One region of the Mesorhizobium sp. L-2-11 genome, then DNA from elsewhere that is predicted to be linked to it. Evidence: predicted binding sites of a transcription regulator. Region 1 holds the regulator's gene; each other region holds the start of a gene.
What was found. The regulator LexA, encoded in region 1, represses DNA repair genes until DNA is damaged. The targets are predictions, from matches to a motif close to TGTTCNNNNTGTGTTCNG.
Positions count from the first base shown of each region.

Region 2: the regulator LexA is predicted to act here: its motif matches at 2,749-2,766, upstream of dnaE (DNA polymerase III subunit alpha).
Region 3: the regulator LexA is predicted to act here: its motif matches at 2,905-2,922, upstream of JG739_RS14510 (ATP-dependent helicase).

Region 1 covers NZ_AP023257.1:3,710,469-3,715,754, forward strand. The annotation lists partial or broken gene JG739_RS17720 (ComEC/Rec2 family competence protein) at 1-2,254, shown strand, start outside; gene lexA (transcriptional repressor LexA) at 2,248-2,985, opposite strand; gene JG739_RS17730 (molybdopterin molybdotransferase MoeA) at 3,090-4,295, opposite strand; gene moaC (cyclic pyranopterin monophosphate synthase MoaC) at 4,295-4,792, opposite strand; gene trpC (indole-3-glycerol phosphate synthase TrpC) at 4,859-5,286, opposite strand, start outside.
Region 2 covers NZ_AP023257.1:3,472,037-3,477,322, reverse strand. The annotation lists gene dnaE (DNA polymerase III subunit alpha) at 1-2,667, opposite strand, end outside; gene JG739_RS16610 (acetyl-CoA carboxylase biotin carboxylase subunit) at 3,047-5,059, opposite strand; gene JG739_RS16605 (S-(hydroxymethyl)glutathione dehydrogenase/class III alcohol dehydrogenase) at 5,261-5,286, shown strand, end outside.
Region 3 covers NZ_AP023257.1:3,032,430-3,037,715, forward strand. The annotation lists gene JG739_RS14505 (ABC transporter permease) at 1-158, shown strand, start outside; gene JG739_RS14510 (ATP-dependent helicase) at 174-2,864, opposite strand; gene JG739_RS14515 (dienelactone hydrolase family protein) at 3,072-3,977, shown strand; gene JG739_RS14520 (EamA family transporter) at 3,978-4,883, opposite strand; gene JG739_RS14525 (Lrp/AsnC family transcriptional regulator) at 4,973-5,286, shown strand, end outside.

The DNA.
Region 1 (5,286 bases):
GACAGCTCAGCCATTTTTCACCGTCCGGTATCCGCAACAGCGTGGCCTCGGCAGCCGGCCTGGAACTCGACCGCGGCGTCGCCTTCCTGCTGGTGCCGGTTTTTCTGGCAAGCGGGGTGATCGTCTATTTTTCGCTTGCCGTCGAACCGGACTTTGCCCAGCCGATTGCCGTCGTGGTCCTCACGGCATTGTGTGCGGCCGTCACGCGCTCACGCTGCAAAACGCATCTTGCTTCATGGCAGCGTTGCTGTGCGCGCTCGGTGTGCTCGCCGCCAAGGTTGAAACCTGGCGCGCCGGAACGAGGATGCTCGGTTCGGAAATCCAGACCCAGCTGACCGGCCGTGTCGTCAGGCTCGACCAGATGGCGAACGGCCGGATCAGGCTGACCATCGACGTGATATCGACCGCCCGGCCGACACTGCGTTATGCGCCCGAACGTGTCAGGGTATCGGCACGCAAGATTCCCGCTGAGATGACCGCAGGCTCGGTGGCAACCGGCTATGTGAGGCTTCTGCCTCCGACTGGCCCGGTCAGACCGGACAGCTTTGACTTCTCCTTTGACAGCTATTTCGCCGGTATCGGTGCCAGTGGCTTTTTCCTCGGCAGTCCAAAGATCGTCGTCTCGGAAGATGCACCGTTAACCACACGCCTTTCTTCGTCGATCGAGAAGGCGCGGGAAACCATCGCCGACCATATCAGGGACAGCATCGGTGGTGCCGAGGGGGAGATTGCCGCTGCGTTGATCGTCGGCGTGCGTGCCGGCATCCCCGAAGAGATAAACGAATCGATGCGGCGCACCGGCATCTACCACATCATCTCCATTTCCGGCCTGCACATGGCGCTTGTCGCCGGCACTGTCATGGGATTGCTGCGCGGCGCCTTTGCGCTGTTTCCCGACTTTTCGTCGCGCCGGCCGGTCAAAAAATATGCGGCTGCTGCCGCACTCGTCTCCATCGCTGCCTATCTGATTTTCTCCGGTATCGTGGTCGCGGCTGAACGCAGCTTCATCATGCTGGCGGTAATGCTTGTCGCCGTGCTGTTCGACCGGGCGGCACTCACGATGCGGAACCTGGCGATTTCGGCCATCGCCGTCATCGTCGTGTCGCCGCATGAGGTGGTCGGCGCAAGCTTCCAGATGTCCTTCGCCGCGACTGCGGCTCTCGTGGGCGCCTACGCCGGTTGGTCCGACTATCGTGCCGACAAGGCCACGACGCCGCGACAGCGACGGTCACCGGTCGCTTTCGTCACGCGCAAACTCGTCGCTGGGGCAGGCACCATCGCAATGACCTCCATCATTGCCGGCAGCGCCACTGCGCTCTTCGCCATATGGCACTTCCAGCGCGTCTCGCCGCTCAGCCTGTTCGCCAATCTGGCCGTCATGCCGATCGTCACCATCGTCATGTTCCTGGCCGTCCTCAGCGCCTTGGCGATGCCTTTCGGCCTCGACGGCCCTTTCCTCTACATGATGGGCAAGGGCCTGACGGCCATGATCGCAATTTCGGGATGGATCTCGGAGCGTTCGCCAATCGATGCAGTCGGACTGATTTCGTTGCAATCGGTTCTGCTGGTGACGGTCGCCCTGGTCATCGCCACGATGGCGACGACATGGCTGCGGCTTGCGGCACTTCCCTTTGCGCTCGCCGGCCTGCTGACGATTTCCGGGACGCGCACCCCCGACGTGCTGATCTCGGAGGATGCGCATCTGGTGGCGCTGCCGATCGGCGGCGGCGAACTTGCCGTCAACCGGGTGCGTTCGAACGAATTCACCACCGACAACTGGAAACATGCGCTGGTTTCAACAACGATCGTCGAGCCGGAGACATTCGAAAAAGGAGATGTGCGGTTCGACATCGCCGACCCGGCCGACCTGCCGCCGGGAGCGCCTTTCAGCTGCACTGCCGGCCTGTGCCTGGCCCGGCATCCGTCCGGCGCGCTCATCGCGCTCGCCGACAACCGCAAAACCGCGCGGCCGGCCTGTGCCTTTGCTGATTTGATCGTCATCGACGATGCCACAGCCTATTACAAACCCTGCCGCAATCCGCTGGTTCTCGTCGTCACCAAACGGCAGCTCGCTCGCATGGGCAGTGCCGCCGTCTTCTTCGATCCGCTATCGGCGACGACGCGCGCAGAAATCCGTTTTGCCGTCAGACAGCCATACAGGCCCTGGCATGAGCAGCGGCGATTTTCGCGCGAGGCGAGGGGCCTGCCGCCATACCAGAGGGCCGAGAAACCCAAAAAACCTGCCGCTCAGTAACGCCGGATCAGTCCGACGAGCTTGCCCTGCACCTTGACGCGGTCCGGCCCGAAGATGCGCGTCTCGTAGGCCGGATTGGCGGCTTCCAGTGCGATCGAGGCACCTTTGCGGCGGAATCGCTTCAGCGTCGCTTCTTCCTCGTCGACCAGAGCGACAATGATCTCACCAGGCTGGGCCGTGTCGGCGTTGCGGATGATGACCGTGTCGCCGTCGAAGATGCCGGCCTCGATCATCGAATCACCCTTGACCTCCAGCGCGTAGTGCGTGCCGCCGGTGATCATGTCCGGTGGCACCGAGATCGAATGGGTCTGGTGCTGGATGGCGTCGATCGGCACACCGGCAGCAATGCGGCCCATCACCGGTATGGAGACGGTGGCAACGACGTCGTCGTCATTGCCGGCCGCACGCATGCGCGACGGCGCCGGCTTGATCTGGCGTCCGAGGCCGCCCTGCCCAAGGCTGCCCTGAATGACGCTCGGCGAGAATTTGCGCGCCGCATTGAGGCCCGGCGCGATCGAATCGGGCAGGCGCAGCACCTCCAGCGCGCGGGCGCGGTTGGGCAGGCGGCGAATGAAACCGCGCTCCTCCAGCGCCGTGATCAGCCGATGGATACCCGATTTGGAGGCGAGGTCGAGCGCTTCCTTCATCTCGTCGAACGAGGGCGGAATGCCGCTTTCCTTCAGCCGCTCGTGGATGAACATCAGCAGTTCATGTTGTTTGCGTGTCAGCATCGCGACCCCCAATAGAATCAGAAAAACAAACCCAGAACAAACACTATCTGTTCCAGTTGTGTTCCGCAACCATTTAAAGTTTAATGAATGCGTTGACGTTTTGTTCAGCGTAGCATCAGCACGCTGCAGGCGGCGCCCGCTTCGGCTGCGGGAGCGAATGGCTCGCGCACGATCAGTCCGTTGGCGTCGGCCAGCATTCTGAGCATCGAGGAATCCTGGATACTGAACGGCATTGCCTCAAGCGTGCCAGCTTCTTCCTTAACCACCGCGCGTACATAGTCCTGCCTGAGATCGTTGGCCGGCATGGCGGCGCCGAGCCGCGCCTGACGCATGTCCTGGCGGAAGGCGCGGCCGCCGAGCCGCGCCAGCAGAGGCTTCAGAAAGAGCTGCGTGCAGACCAGGCTGGCCACCGGATTGCCGGGCAGGCCGATGCAGCGGATGTCGCCCAGCCGCCCGAACATCAGTGGCTTGCCGGGCCGCATGGCGATTTTCCAGAAATCGAGCGCCATGCCTTCGCCGGTCAGCACGTCATGGACGAGGTCGTGGTCGCCGACCGAGGCGCCGCCCAGCGTGACGACGACGTCGGCGCCTGCGTCGACCGCTTTTTTCACCAGCGCGGCGATCGCCTCCTTGCGGTCGGGGGCGATGCCGAGATCGAGTGCGCAGGCGCCGACCGAGCGGACAGCGGCGGCGACGCCATAGGCATTGGAGGAGATGATCTGGTCGGCGCCAAGCTCGCTGCCCGGCGGCAGCAATTCGTCGCCGGTGGCGATGATGGCGACCAGTGGCCGTTTCGCCACGCTGACCTGCCGGTGGTTGGCCGATGCCGCCAGCGACAATGCCGCCGGATCAAGCTGGCGGCCTTTCTCCAGCAGCACGTCGCCCTGCGAGAAATCGAGCCCGATGCGGCGGATGTTGCGGCCTTCAACCGTCGGCGCGGTCACTTCGACCATGCCGCCGCCGAGGTCGCGGACATTCTCCTGGATGACGATGGTGTCGGCGCCCGCGGGAAGCGGCGCGCCGGTGAAGATGCGCACGGCCTGCGCCGGGCTGACTGTTCCGGCAAAGCCGCGTCCGGCCGGCGCCATGCCGATCACCGAGAGTCTCGCCGGCACGGACGCGACATCCTCGGCCCGCACGGCATAGCCGTCCATTGCCGACGCGTTGAATGGCGGCTGGGTGCGGAGCGCCACGAGCGGCCCCGCCAGCACGCGGTCGGCGGCGTCCATCAGGGCGACGCTTTCAGCCTGCAAGGGCGCAGCATCCTGAAGCAGGTGCTCAAGCGCCTCGGCGACCGCAAGCAGCGCCATTATTGGCCTGCCCCCTGGGCATCCGCCTTGTAGTCGCCGGATTTGCCGCCGGTCTTTTCCACCAGCCTGATGCCGGAGATCGCCATGCCGCGATCGACCGCCTTGGCCATGTCATAGATGGTCAGGCAGGCGACCGAGACGGCAGTCAGCGCTTCCATCTCGACCCCGGTCTTGCCGGTGACGCGGGCCAGCGCCGTGACCTTCAGGCCGGGCAGGTTGGCGTCCGGTTCAATGTCTACCGATATCTTGGTCAACAGCAGCGGATGGCAGAGCGGGATCAGCTCATGCGTCCTCTTGGCCGCCATGATGCCGGCGATGCGCGCCGTGCCCAGCACGTCGCCTTTCCTGGCATCGCCGTCGAGAATCATTTTCAGCGTTTCAGGCCGCATCGAGACAAGACCTTCGGCGATTGCCGTGCGGGTCGTCTCCGCCTTGTCGCCGACATCGACCATATTGGCTTCGCCTTCCGCGCCAAGATGGGTGAGGGCGGCCGACATCGTCAGGTCACCTTGGCGCGACGTGCGACCATTTGGACGCACAAACTACGCTCTAACGCTTTGTATCTAGGCATCATGCTCTCCGAAAATCGATTCCGATTTTCGGGCGGATGCATTGGCGGGCGCCTTGCCCGTCAAAAGCAGGTGCGTCGCAGTGGCCACGTCCTGTTGCCGCATAAGGCTCTCGCCGACGAGGAACGTGCCAATGTCGCTCCGTTCCAGCCTGCGGCAGTCCTGGTGCGAGAAAATACCGCTCTCGCTGACCAGCAGCCGGTCGGCAGGCACCATCGCCGCGAGCCGCTCCGATGTCTCGATGCTGGTTTCGAACGTCCGGAGATTGCGGTTGTTGATGCCGATCAGCCGCGACGACAGTTTCAGCGCGCGTTCAGTCTCGGCCTCGTCATGCACCTCGACCAGCGCGTCCATGCCAAGCTCGAAAGCCGTCGTTTCGAGTTCCCTGGCCACGGTGTCATCGACGCTCGCCATGATGATCA
Region 2 (5,286 bases), 240 kb from region 1:
ATCGGCGAGGTTCTTGAACGGTTTTGCGCCGCGCATGGCGACGATATGCTCGACCGCCGCGTCGCCGACGCCCTTGAGCGCGGCCAGCGAGTAGAAGATCCGGTTCTCGCCGACTTCGAAGGCGCGGAAGCTTGATATCACCGACGGCGCCACGACATCGATGCCGAGGCGCAGGGCATCCTGGCGGAAATCGGCGAGCTTGTCGGTGTTGCCCATGTCGAGCGTCATCGACGCGGCCAGGAATTCGACCGGGTAATGCGCTTTCAAATAAGCCGTCTGGTAGGAGACGACCGCATAGGCGGCGGCATGCGACTTGTTGAAACCGTAGTCTGCGAACTTTGCCAGCAGGTCGAAGATGAAGTCGGCTTGCGGCTTGCCAACGCCGCGCTCGATCGCGCCCGAGACGAAGCGCTCGCGCTGCTTGTCCATCTCGGCGCGGATCTTCTTGCCCATGGCGCGGCGCAGCAGGTCGGCTTCGCCCAGCGAATAGCCGGCAAGCTCCTGCGCGATCTGCATCACCTGCTCCTGGTAGACGATAACGCCTTGCGTCTCCTTCACCAGATGGTCGATCTTCGGGTGGATCGACGCCATCTCTTCGTCGCCATGCTTTCTGGCGTTGTAGGTCGGGATGTTCTCCATCGGGCCCGGCCGATAAAGCGCGACCAGCGCGATGATGTCCTCGATGCAGTCGGGCCGCATGCCGATCAGCGCCTTGCGCATGCCGGCACTTTCCACCTGGAACACGCCGACCACCTCGCCGCGCGACAGCATGGCGTAGGTATCGGGGTCGTCGAGCGGGATGTGGGCGAGATCGATCTCGATACCGCGGCGACGGATCAGCTTGACCGCGGTTTCCAACACCGTCAGCGTCTTCAGGCCGAGGAAGTCGAACTTCACCAGCCCGGCCTGCTCGACATACTTCATGTTGAACTGGGTGACCGGCATGTCGGAGCGCGGATCGCGGTACATCGGCACCAGTTCCCAAAGCGGCCGGTCGCCGATGACGATGCCGGCGGCGTGCGTCGAGGCGTGGCGGTAGAGCCCTTCCAGCTTCTGCGCCATGTCGAGCAGCGTCTGCACGATCGGCTCGCGCTCCGCCTCTTCGGCAAAACGCGGCTCGTTGGCGATGGCATCGGCGAGCTTGACCGGATTGGCCGGGTTAGACGGCACCATTTTGCTGAGCTTGTCGACCTGGCCATAGGGCATCTGCAGCACGCGGCCGACATCGCGCAGCACCGCGCGGGCCTGCAGCGTGCCGAAGGTGATGATCTGGCCGACCTGGTCGCGTCCGTATTTCTGCTGGACGTAGCGGATAACCTCCTCGCGCCGGTCCTGGCAGAAATCGATGTCGAAGTCGGGCATCGACACGCGGTCGGGATTGAGGAAGCGCTCGAACAGCAGCGAGAAACGTAGCGGATCGATGTCGGTGATGGTCGTCGAATAGGCGACCAGCGAGCCGGCGCCCGAGCCGCGCCCCGGCCCGACCGGAATGCCTTGCGCCTTCGCCCATTTGATGAAATCGGCGACGATCAGGAAATAGCCGGGGAATTTCATCTTCTCGATAATGCCGAGCTCGAATTCCAGCCGTTGGCGGTATTGCTCGACCGTATAGCCAGGGGCCAGGCCGTGCGCGGCGAGCCGCGCCTCCAGTCCTTCATGCGCCTGTCTGACAAGCTCCTGCGCCTCCGCCTTCACCGCCGCGTCGGCGTCGGCGACATCGCCGCCGGCAAAGCGCGGCAGGATCGGGTTGCGGGTCTTGGGATAGTAGGAGCAGCGCAGCGCGATTTCGACGGTGTTGTCGATCGCTTCCGGCAGATCGGCGAACAGCCTCGCCATGTCGGCCTGGCTTCTCAGAAAATTGTCTGAAGACAGCCGCCGGCGATTGTCGACGGCGACGACCGACCCTTCGGCGATGGCGATCAGCGCGTCATGCGCCTCATAGTCGTCGCGCGAGGAGAAAAACGCCTCATTGGTGGCAACCAGCGGCAAGTCGTTGGTATAGGCGAGATCGACTGACGATTTCTCGATGACCCGGTCATAGCCAGAAACCCGTTCCAGCTCGACATAGAGCCGGTCGCCGAACAACGCCTTGAGCGCCAGAAGCCGTGTCTCGGCGAGGTCGCGGCGGTCCTCTTTCAGCGCGTTGCCGATCGGGCCGCGCGGCCCGCCGCTGAGACAGATCAGGCCGTCGCAATAGCCTTGCAGCATCTCGGTCGTCAGATGCACGGCCTCGCCGGGCGGCGTCTCCAAATAGACCCGGCTGACCAGCCTGACCAGATTGCTGTAGCCGGCCTCGGTCGCCGCGATCAAAACCACGGGCCGCATTTCCGGGCCTTGTCGCCTGCGGTCGCGCTGGCTGTCGCTGGCTTCACCGGAAAAAGCGAGAGCGGTCTGGCAGCCGATGATCGGCTGGATACCCTCCTTCACCGCCTTTTGCGCAAATTCGAGCGCGCCGAACAGATTATTGGTGTCGGTGACGGCGATGGCCGGGGCGTCATCCCTCACCGCATGACCGACGACCGTGCCGAGCTGCAAAGCGCCCTCGAGCAGCGAATAGGCCGAATGCACACGCAGATGAATGAACGGCCGCGCCGGCGCTTCCGGCCGCGACGCCTTCACAAAGGCCTCGCGCCGCAACGGATCGCGGGGAAGTGTATCATTCGCCATGGTTTTTTAGCGCCGTTTGAAAGGACTCAGTCGATGAAGATGTATTGTCCGGCACCGGACGATGCGAGTCCAGCGGCAGTGAGGCACAAAGCAAGAACAAACGCGCTGTGCGACAGAAAATGCGAATTCCTGCCCCACCCGAACTCGTGCCAACCTATTGTCAGGTCGCATTCCTTCGCGCCCCCCTCTGTCCTGCCGGACATCTCCCCCTCTAGTGGGGAGATTGGCTATCATCTCGGCTTTCGCCAATCTCGTCGGATGCAGAAGGGGTGCTGTCCTCGAAGCTGCCGATCTCCCCCCTGGAGGGGGAGATGTCCGGCAGGACAGAGGGGGGCGCTGTCCCGCCAACCTTGGAAGAGTGCCAAGGCGCGTTTCAGCCTCACGCAAATTCCATGATCACCGCGTCGACGGCGAGACTGTCGCCCGGTTTTGCCTTGAGTTTCGACACGGTGAGATCGCGTTCGGCGCGCAGCACATTTTCCATCTTCATCGCCTCGACCACTGCCAGCGTCTCGCCGGCCTTGACCTCCTGCCCTTCGGCAACGGCGATCGACACGACAAGGCCGGGCATCGGGCAGAGCAGCATCTTGGAGGTGTCGGGCGCCACTTTTTCCGGCATCAGCCTTTCGAGTTCGGCGATGCGCGGCAGCATGGCGCGTGCGCTCACCGACATGCCTTTCCAGGCGATGCGAAGCCCGTTCGGCACCGGCCTGACCTGCGCGGCAATTCTTCGCTCGCCGACCGTTCCGCGCCAGACGAGATCGCCCGGCCGCCAGTCGGACGCCACCGTCAGCGCCGTGCCGCCGTCGATCGACAGCCCGAGTTCCATCGGAATGGAGATCATGCCTTCGATAACCGAAGCCGAAAGGTAATCCTTGCCGATCTTGACCACCCAATCGCGTTTCAGCACACCCGAATGCGGCGCCAGCCGCCCGCCGAGCCGGTCGAGCCGGTCGCGGCGCAGCAGTTCGACCGCGGTTGCGATGGCTGCGAGCACGGCCTTTTCCTCGCTATCAGGCACGATCGGCGCGAAGCCGTCCGGATATTCCTCTGATATGAAGGCGGTCGATATCCGCCCTTCCCGCCAGCGCGGATGCTGCATCAGCGCCGCCAGGAACGGCATGTTGTGCTCGATGCCGTCGACGACAAAACTGTCGAGCGCTTCGGACATGGCGTCTATTGCCGCGAGCCGCGTCGGCGCCCAGGTGCACAGCTTGGCGACCATCGGATCGTAGAACATCGAGATTTCCGAACCCTCGGTAACCCCGGTATCGTTGCGGATGACGATGTCGCCGGACTGTCCCTCTTGCGGCGGCCGGTATCTCGTCAGCCGGCCGATCGACGGCAGGAAATTGCGATACGGGTCCTCGGCGTAGAGCCGGCTTTCCACCGCCCAGCCGTTCAGCCTGACGTCGCTTTGCTGGATGGCGAGCTTTTCGCCGGCCGCTATGCGGATCATCTGCTCGACCAGGTCGATGCCGGTGACAAGCTCTGTCACCGGGTGCTCGACCTGCAATCGCGTATTCATTTCAAGGAAATAGAAGTTCTTTTCGCTGTCGACGATGAATTCAACCGTGCCGGCGCTCTGATAGTCGACCGCCCTGGCCAGCGCCACTGACTGCTCGCCCATGGCTTTCCGGGTCTTGGCGTCGAGGAAGGGCGAAGGCGCCTCTTCGACAATCTTCTGGTTGCGGCGCTGGATCGAGCATTCGCGCTCGCCGAGATAAAGCGCGTTGCCGTGCGCGTCGGCCAGCACCTGGATCTCGATGTGGCGCGGATCGACCACGAACTTCTCGATGAAGACGCGGTCGTCGCCGAACGAGCTTTTGGCCTCCGACCGCGCCCGGTCGAACCCGTCGCGCACCTCGGCCTTGCTCCAGGCGATGCGCATGCCCTTGCCGCCGCCGCCGGCCGAGGCCTTGATCATCACGGGATAGCCGATCTCGCCGGCGATCTTTTCCGCATGGACAGCATTCTCGATGACGCCGAGCCAGCCGGGCACCGTGCTGACCTTGGCTGCATTGGCGAATTTCTTCGACTCGATCTTGTCGCCCATCGCCCTGATCGCTCTGGGTTTGGGGCCGATGAAGACGATGCCGTCTTTCTCCAGCGCCTCACAGAAGGATGCGCGTTCGGACAAAAACCCGTAGCCTGGATGCACGGCTTCAGCACCTGTCGCCTTGCAGGCAGCGATGATCCTCGCCGGCACCAGATAGCTCTCAGCGGCCGGCGAAGGCCCGATATGGACAGCCTCGTCGGCCATTTCGACATGTACGGCGTCGCGATCGGCATCCGAATAGACCGCCACGGTGGCAATGCCCATCTTGCGCGCCGTCTTGATGACGCGGCAGGCGATCTCGCCACGATTGGCGACCAGGATTTTTGTGAACATGCGGGTTGCGTTCCCTCGGCTGCCTTTCTTTTATGGGCTTCGCCCGGCCGGTCAAGGCAAGTTGGCGCATATCCCCGGGCGCAAGTCGTCCGGCGCCGGCCAAACCCGGCAACGAACTGTCAATTCGTCCCATAGTCCAGAACCTGCAGATACGCTAATGCTCCGCCCCGATTGCAGATTTGCCCTGAGAGGAGATCCCCGATGAAAACCCGCGCCGCTGTCGCTGT
Region 3 (5,286 bases), 680 kb from region 1:
CCGTGGTCGGCGGCGCCATCGGCGCCGTCACCGTGTCGTTCATCCAGACCGGCGTTGTCGCGGCAGGCCTGAGCGGCTTCTATGTCCAGTTCTTCAACGGGCTGATCATCATCCTGTCGCTGCTCGGCCACAAATGGAACCAGGCGCGGTATCGGTGAGCGGAGAGGGGATACTCACACCCCGGTGACAAACCCGTCCAGCACGCGTTTCTGACCGGCCTTGTCGAAATCGATGGTCAGCTTGTTGCCGTCGATGGCCGCAATGTTGCCGTTGCCGAATTTCTGGTGGAAGACGCGGTCGCCGACACTGAAGCGTGATGGCGTGTCGGCAACGGATTTGGCGACCAGCTCGCCGTCGATGGTGCGGCCCTTGATCGAGGTGCGGCCGGCGCCGTAGCCGGAGTCGGTCTCGCCATAGCCGATGCGCTCGACCTGGTGGCCGGAGCGCGAGCCCCAATTGCGGTCGGTGGCCTCAGTGCGGTTCTGCTGCGCGCGCTGCCAGCCCGGCGTTGCATAGGTGTTGGAGAAGCTTCCCGACTTTTCCGCGCCGACATTGTCGAAGCGCGAGGCGCCATAAGGATTCTGCCTTCCTGCCGCCTGGCCGCCCCGCCCGGAGGCGAAGGAGCCGCCGCCATAGGCATTGCCGTAACCGCCATAGGAGTTGCCGCTCTCGGCGATTTCGACATGGGCTTCCGGCAATTCATCGAGGAAGCGCGACGGGATCGTCGATTGCCACAGGCCGTGGATGCGGCGGTTGGAGACGAACCACAGATGCAGGTTCTTCTTGGCGCGGGTCAGCCCGACATAGGCCAGCCGCCGTTCTTCCTCGAGCCCGGAGCGACCGCCCTCGTCGAGCGCGCGCTGATGCGGAAACAGACCTTCCTCCCAGCCGGGCAGAAAAACCGTCTCGAATTCGAGGCCCTTGGCCGAATGCAGCGTCATGATGTTGACCGCGTCGAGCTCGGCGTTCTGCTCGGCGTCCATTACCAGCGCCACATGTTCGAGGAAGGAGCGCAGCGATTCGTACTCCTCCATGGAGCGGACCAGTTCCTTGAGGTTTTCCAGCCGGCCAGGCGCTTCCGCCGAGCGGTCGTTCTTCCACATGTCGGTGTAGCCGCTCTCCTCCAGGATGGTTTCGGCCAGCTCGGTGTGCGGCGTTGTCTCCAGCGCCTTCTGCCAGCGCTCGAAATTGGCGGCGACCTCGCGCAGCGCTGCGCGCGGCTTCGGCTTCAGCTCGTCGCTCTCAGCGAGTTTTTCCGCAGCCTCCAGCATCGGGATGCGCAGCGCCCTGGCGGTGTCGTGGATTTGGCGGATAGTGGCTTCGCCCAGCCCGCGCTTCGGCACGTTGACGATGCGCTCGAAGGCGAGGTCGTCTGCGCCTTGCGCGACGACGCGGAAGAAGGCCAGGGCGTCGCGGATTTCGAGGCGCTCGTAAAAGCGCGGGCCGCCGATGACGCGGTAGTTGAGCCCGAGGGTGACGAAGCGGTCCTCGAACTCGCGCATCTGGAAGGACGCGCGAACAAGAATGGCCATGTCGTTGAGATCGTGCTTCTGACGCTGGTAGGCCTCGATGGTTTCGCCAACGGCGCGGGCCTCTTCCTCGGAATCCCAGGCGGCATGCACATGCACCTTCTCGTCGTCCTCGGCGATCTTTTCGGTGAACAGCGTCTTGCCGAAGCGGCTTTCATTGTGGGCGATGAGGTGGGAGGCGGTGCCGAGGATGTGCGCGGTGGAGCGGTAGTTGCGCTCCAGCCGGATGATCGTGGCGCCGGGGAAATCCTTGTCGAAGCGCAGGATGTTGTCGACCTCGGCCCCGCGCCAGCCGTAGATCGACTGGTCGTCGTCGCCGACGCAGCAAATGTTGACGGTGGCTGGGCGCGGATTTCCCTCCCCCTTGAGGGGAGGGTGGCTGGGCAAAGCCCGGCCGGGTGGGGTCCGTGCGGCAGTGCCCGACGCTCTGGCGGTGCCTTCTGCGGCGACCCCCTCCGCCCGCTTCGCGGGCACCTCCCCCTCAAGGGGGGAGGATTGCGGCCGCTGCGCCAAAAGCCGCAGCCACATATATTGGGCGGTGTTGGTGTCCTGGTATTCGTCGACGAGGATGTATCTGAAGCGCTTGTGGTATTCCTTCAGCACGTCCGGATTGCCGCGGAAGATGCGGATCGGGTGGCACAGAAGATCGCCGAAGTCGCAGGCGTTCAGCGTCTTCAGCCGCTCCTGATAAGCCTTGTAGAGCTCGCGGCCCTTGCCGTTGGCGAAGGAGCGGGCGTCGCCCTCGGCAATCTCGGCGGGGCCAAGCCCCTTGTTCTTCCAGCCGTCGATCATCTGGGCGAACTGCTTGGCCGGCCAGCGTTTGTCGTCCAGTCCTTCGGCCTGGATGAGCTGCTTGATCAGGCGCACGACGTCGTCGGTGTCGAGAATGGTGAAGTCGGATCTGAGCCCGGCGAGCTCGGCGTGGCGGCGTAGCAGCTTCACTCCAATCGAGTGGAAGGTGCCGAGCCACGGCATGCCTTCGACATTGCCTTCGCCGATCAGCAGGCCGATGCGCTGCTTCATCTCGCGCGCCGCCTTGTTGGTGAAGGTGACGGCGAGGATCTGCGAGGGGAAGGCCTTGCCGGTGGCGAGGATGTGGGCGATGCGGGTGGTCAGGACGCGCGTCTTGCCGGTGCCGGCGCCGGCCAGCACCAGGACCGGCCCCTCGGTGGTCTCCACCGCCAGCCGCTGCTCGGGGTTGAGCCCGTTCAGATAGTTGGGCGCATTGGTGTGGCCGTTGCGGGCAGCCATGGCGCGCGCAGCAATGCCCGACGGGGCCACGGGCCGCGCGTTCGGTTCATCAAAGAAAGGCATATCTTCCGAAAAGCCGGACATCTCCCCCGAATGTAGTGATTCGGCAGCGAAAGGCCAGAAGTGTCTCCGTTTTGTTCTCAATCCAGGGCCGGAACCTACAAACGGGTAGATTTAACCACCGACGTCGTGGAGCGCTGCATGCCGGGCCTCACTGATCCGTGACTGGACCGTGCGGGCTTCTACCCTATCTTGCGCGGCGGACATGTTCCCGAAGCCGAGGAGAGCGCCATGACAAAACCGAGCCCTGCCAGCCCCGCCGTCACCAGACCCGCCATTACCCAGGCGATGATCGACGCCTATGACGAATACACGCATCTGACGCTCGACCGGCGGCGCTTCATGGAACAGTTGACCAGGCTTGCCGGATCAGGTGCCGCTGCTGCCGCAATCGCACCGCTGCTGGCGGCCAATTCGGCCCGGGCGGCGGTTGTTGCCGAGGACGATTCACGCGTGACGGGCGAGGACATCAGCTACCCCGGCAGCGGTGGCGAGATGAAGGGCTATCTGGTCAAGCCGGCCGGCCAGTCCGGCAAGCTCGGCACCGTCATCGTCGTGCATGAGAACAGGGGGCTCAACCCGCATATACGCGATGTGACGCGGCGCGTGGCGCTGGAAGGCTTCGTTGCGCTTGCCCCGGACTTCCTGTCGCCGCTCGGCGGCACGCCGGCCGACGAAGACAAGGCGCGCGAGCAGATTTCAAAACTCGATCCGGCTCAGACCATCGCCAATGCGGTCGCAACGGTCGCTTTCCTCAAGGGACATGCGGATGGCAACGGCAAGGTTGGCGCGGTCGGCTTCTGCTGGGGCGGCGGCACGGTGAACACACTGGCTGCCAACGAGCCGGATCTGGCTGCCGCTGTCGCCTATTACGGCATGCAGCCGAAGGCCGAGGATGTGCCGAAGATCAAGGCGGCGCTGCTGCTGCATTATGCCGGGCTCGACACCCGCATCAATGCCGGCATCGACGCCTTCAGGAAGGAGCTCGATGCAGCCGAGGTCGAGTACACGATCAATGTCTATGAGGGCGCCAATCATGCCTTCAACAATGACACCTCAGCGGCCCGTTACGACAAGAACGCAGCGGACCTCGCCTGGGGCCGGACGATTGCCTTTCTCAAGGAAAAGCTTGCCTGATCAGGCATTTGCCGGTTTGTGAAAGGCGACGCCGGCCACCACCAGCGCGATGCCGATGCAATCGGCAGGGCTGGGTATCTGGCGGAGCACAATGACGCCAATCAGCGTGGCGGTGACCGGCAGCAACGACAGCATCAGCGCGAAGCTCGATCGCGGCAGCCGCGACATGGCTAGCTGGTCGCAGATATAGGGGATGACCGACGAGCAGATGCCGACGCCGATGGCGGCGATGAGCAGCGGCGGCGCCGTGAAAGCCGGCAGCGCATCGGTGAAGCCGATCGGCAGCACGATGAGGCAGGCGACCGCCATGGCGGCGCCCAGGCCGGCGATGCCGTCGCCAGCGCCGGCGCGGGCAACGCGATGGCCAAGCACGATGTAGCCGACGAACAGCGCGCCATTGAGGAAAGCCCAGAACAGACCGATCGGGTCGCTTGACCATCTGACGTCGATCAGCAGCAAGGTGCCGATGACGGCAACGGCAAGGGCTGCGAGATTGCGCGGGCTTCTGACGCCGACCAGCGCAACGCCGATGGTGCCGACGAATTCGATCGCCGCAACCAGCGAGATCGGCAAGCGGTCGAGTGCCAGGTAGAAGGAGCAATTCATCACGCCGAGGCAGGCGCCAAAACCGAGAAGCTGCAGCCGTGTCGGCCGGTCGGCGCGGGCGAAGGCCGTCCACGGCCGCGTCAGCGGCGCGAAGACCAGAGCGGCCGTGACGATGCGCAGCCAGGCCATGCCAAGCACGCCGACATGCGGGAAAAGCAGCACGGCGAAAGCCGGCCCGAGATAATGAAACACGGCACTGACACCGAACCAGACATGCGGCGGCAGCGATGTCGCCAGCCTGCCAAAGACAGGGCCGGTGAGGGCAGGGATTGCAGCTGGGGCTTGCGCTTGATCATCCATAGGATCAGTATCGCAGGCAGTTTTACCTGTTTATATGGACAACTCCTAACCAAAGTGATCATTCTTTTTCCTCAGCCAAGGAGTTTTTCCTGAAACGCCTTCGAAACGAAAATGCTGATCTGGATGCGGCGGATCTGAAAATCCTGCGCCTGCTGGAAAAGGATGCGCGCACCAGCACCGCCGAACTGGCGCGCTCGGTCGGCCTGTCGGCGCCGAGCGTGGCCGAACGCATCAAGCGGCTGCAGGAGAGCGGCGTGATCGAGGCCTACACGGTGCGGATCAACCCGGCCGCGCTCGGCATGAAACTGTCGGCATGGCTGCGGATCAGGCCGGTGCCGGGACAACTGGCTGTAGTGGCGGAGATCATCCGCGACTTGCCGGAAATCGCCCAGTGCGACCGGGT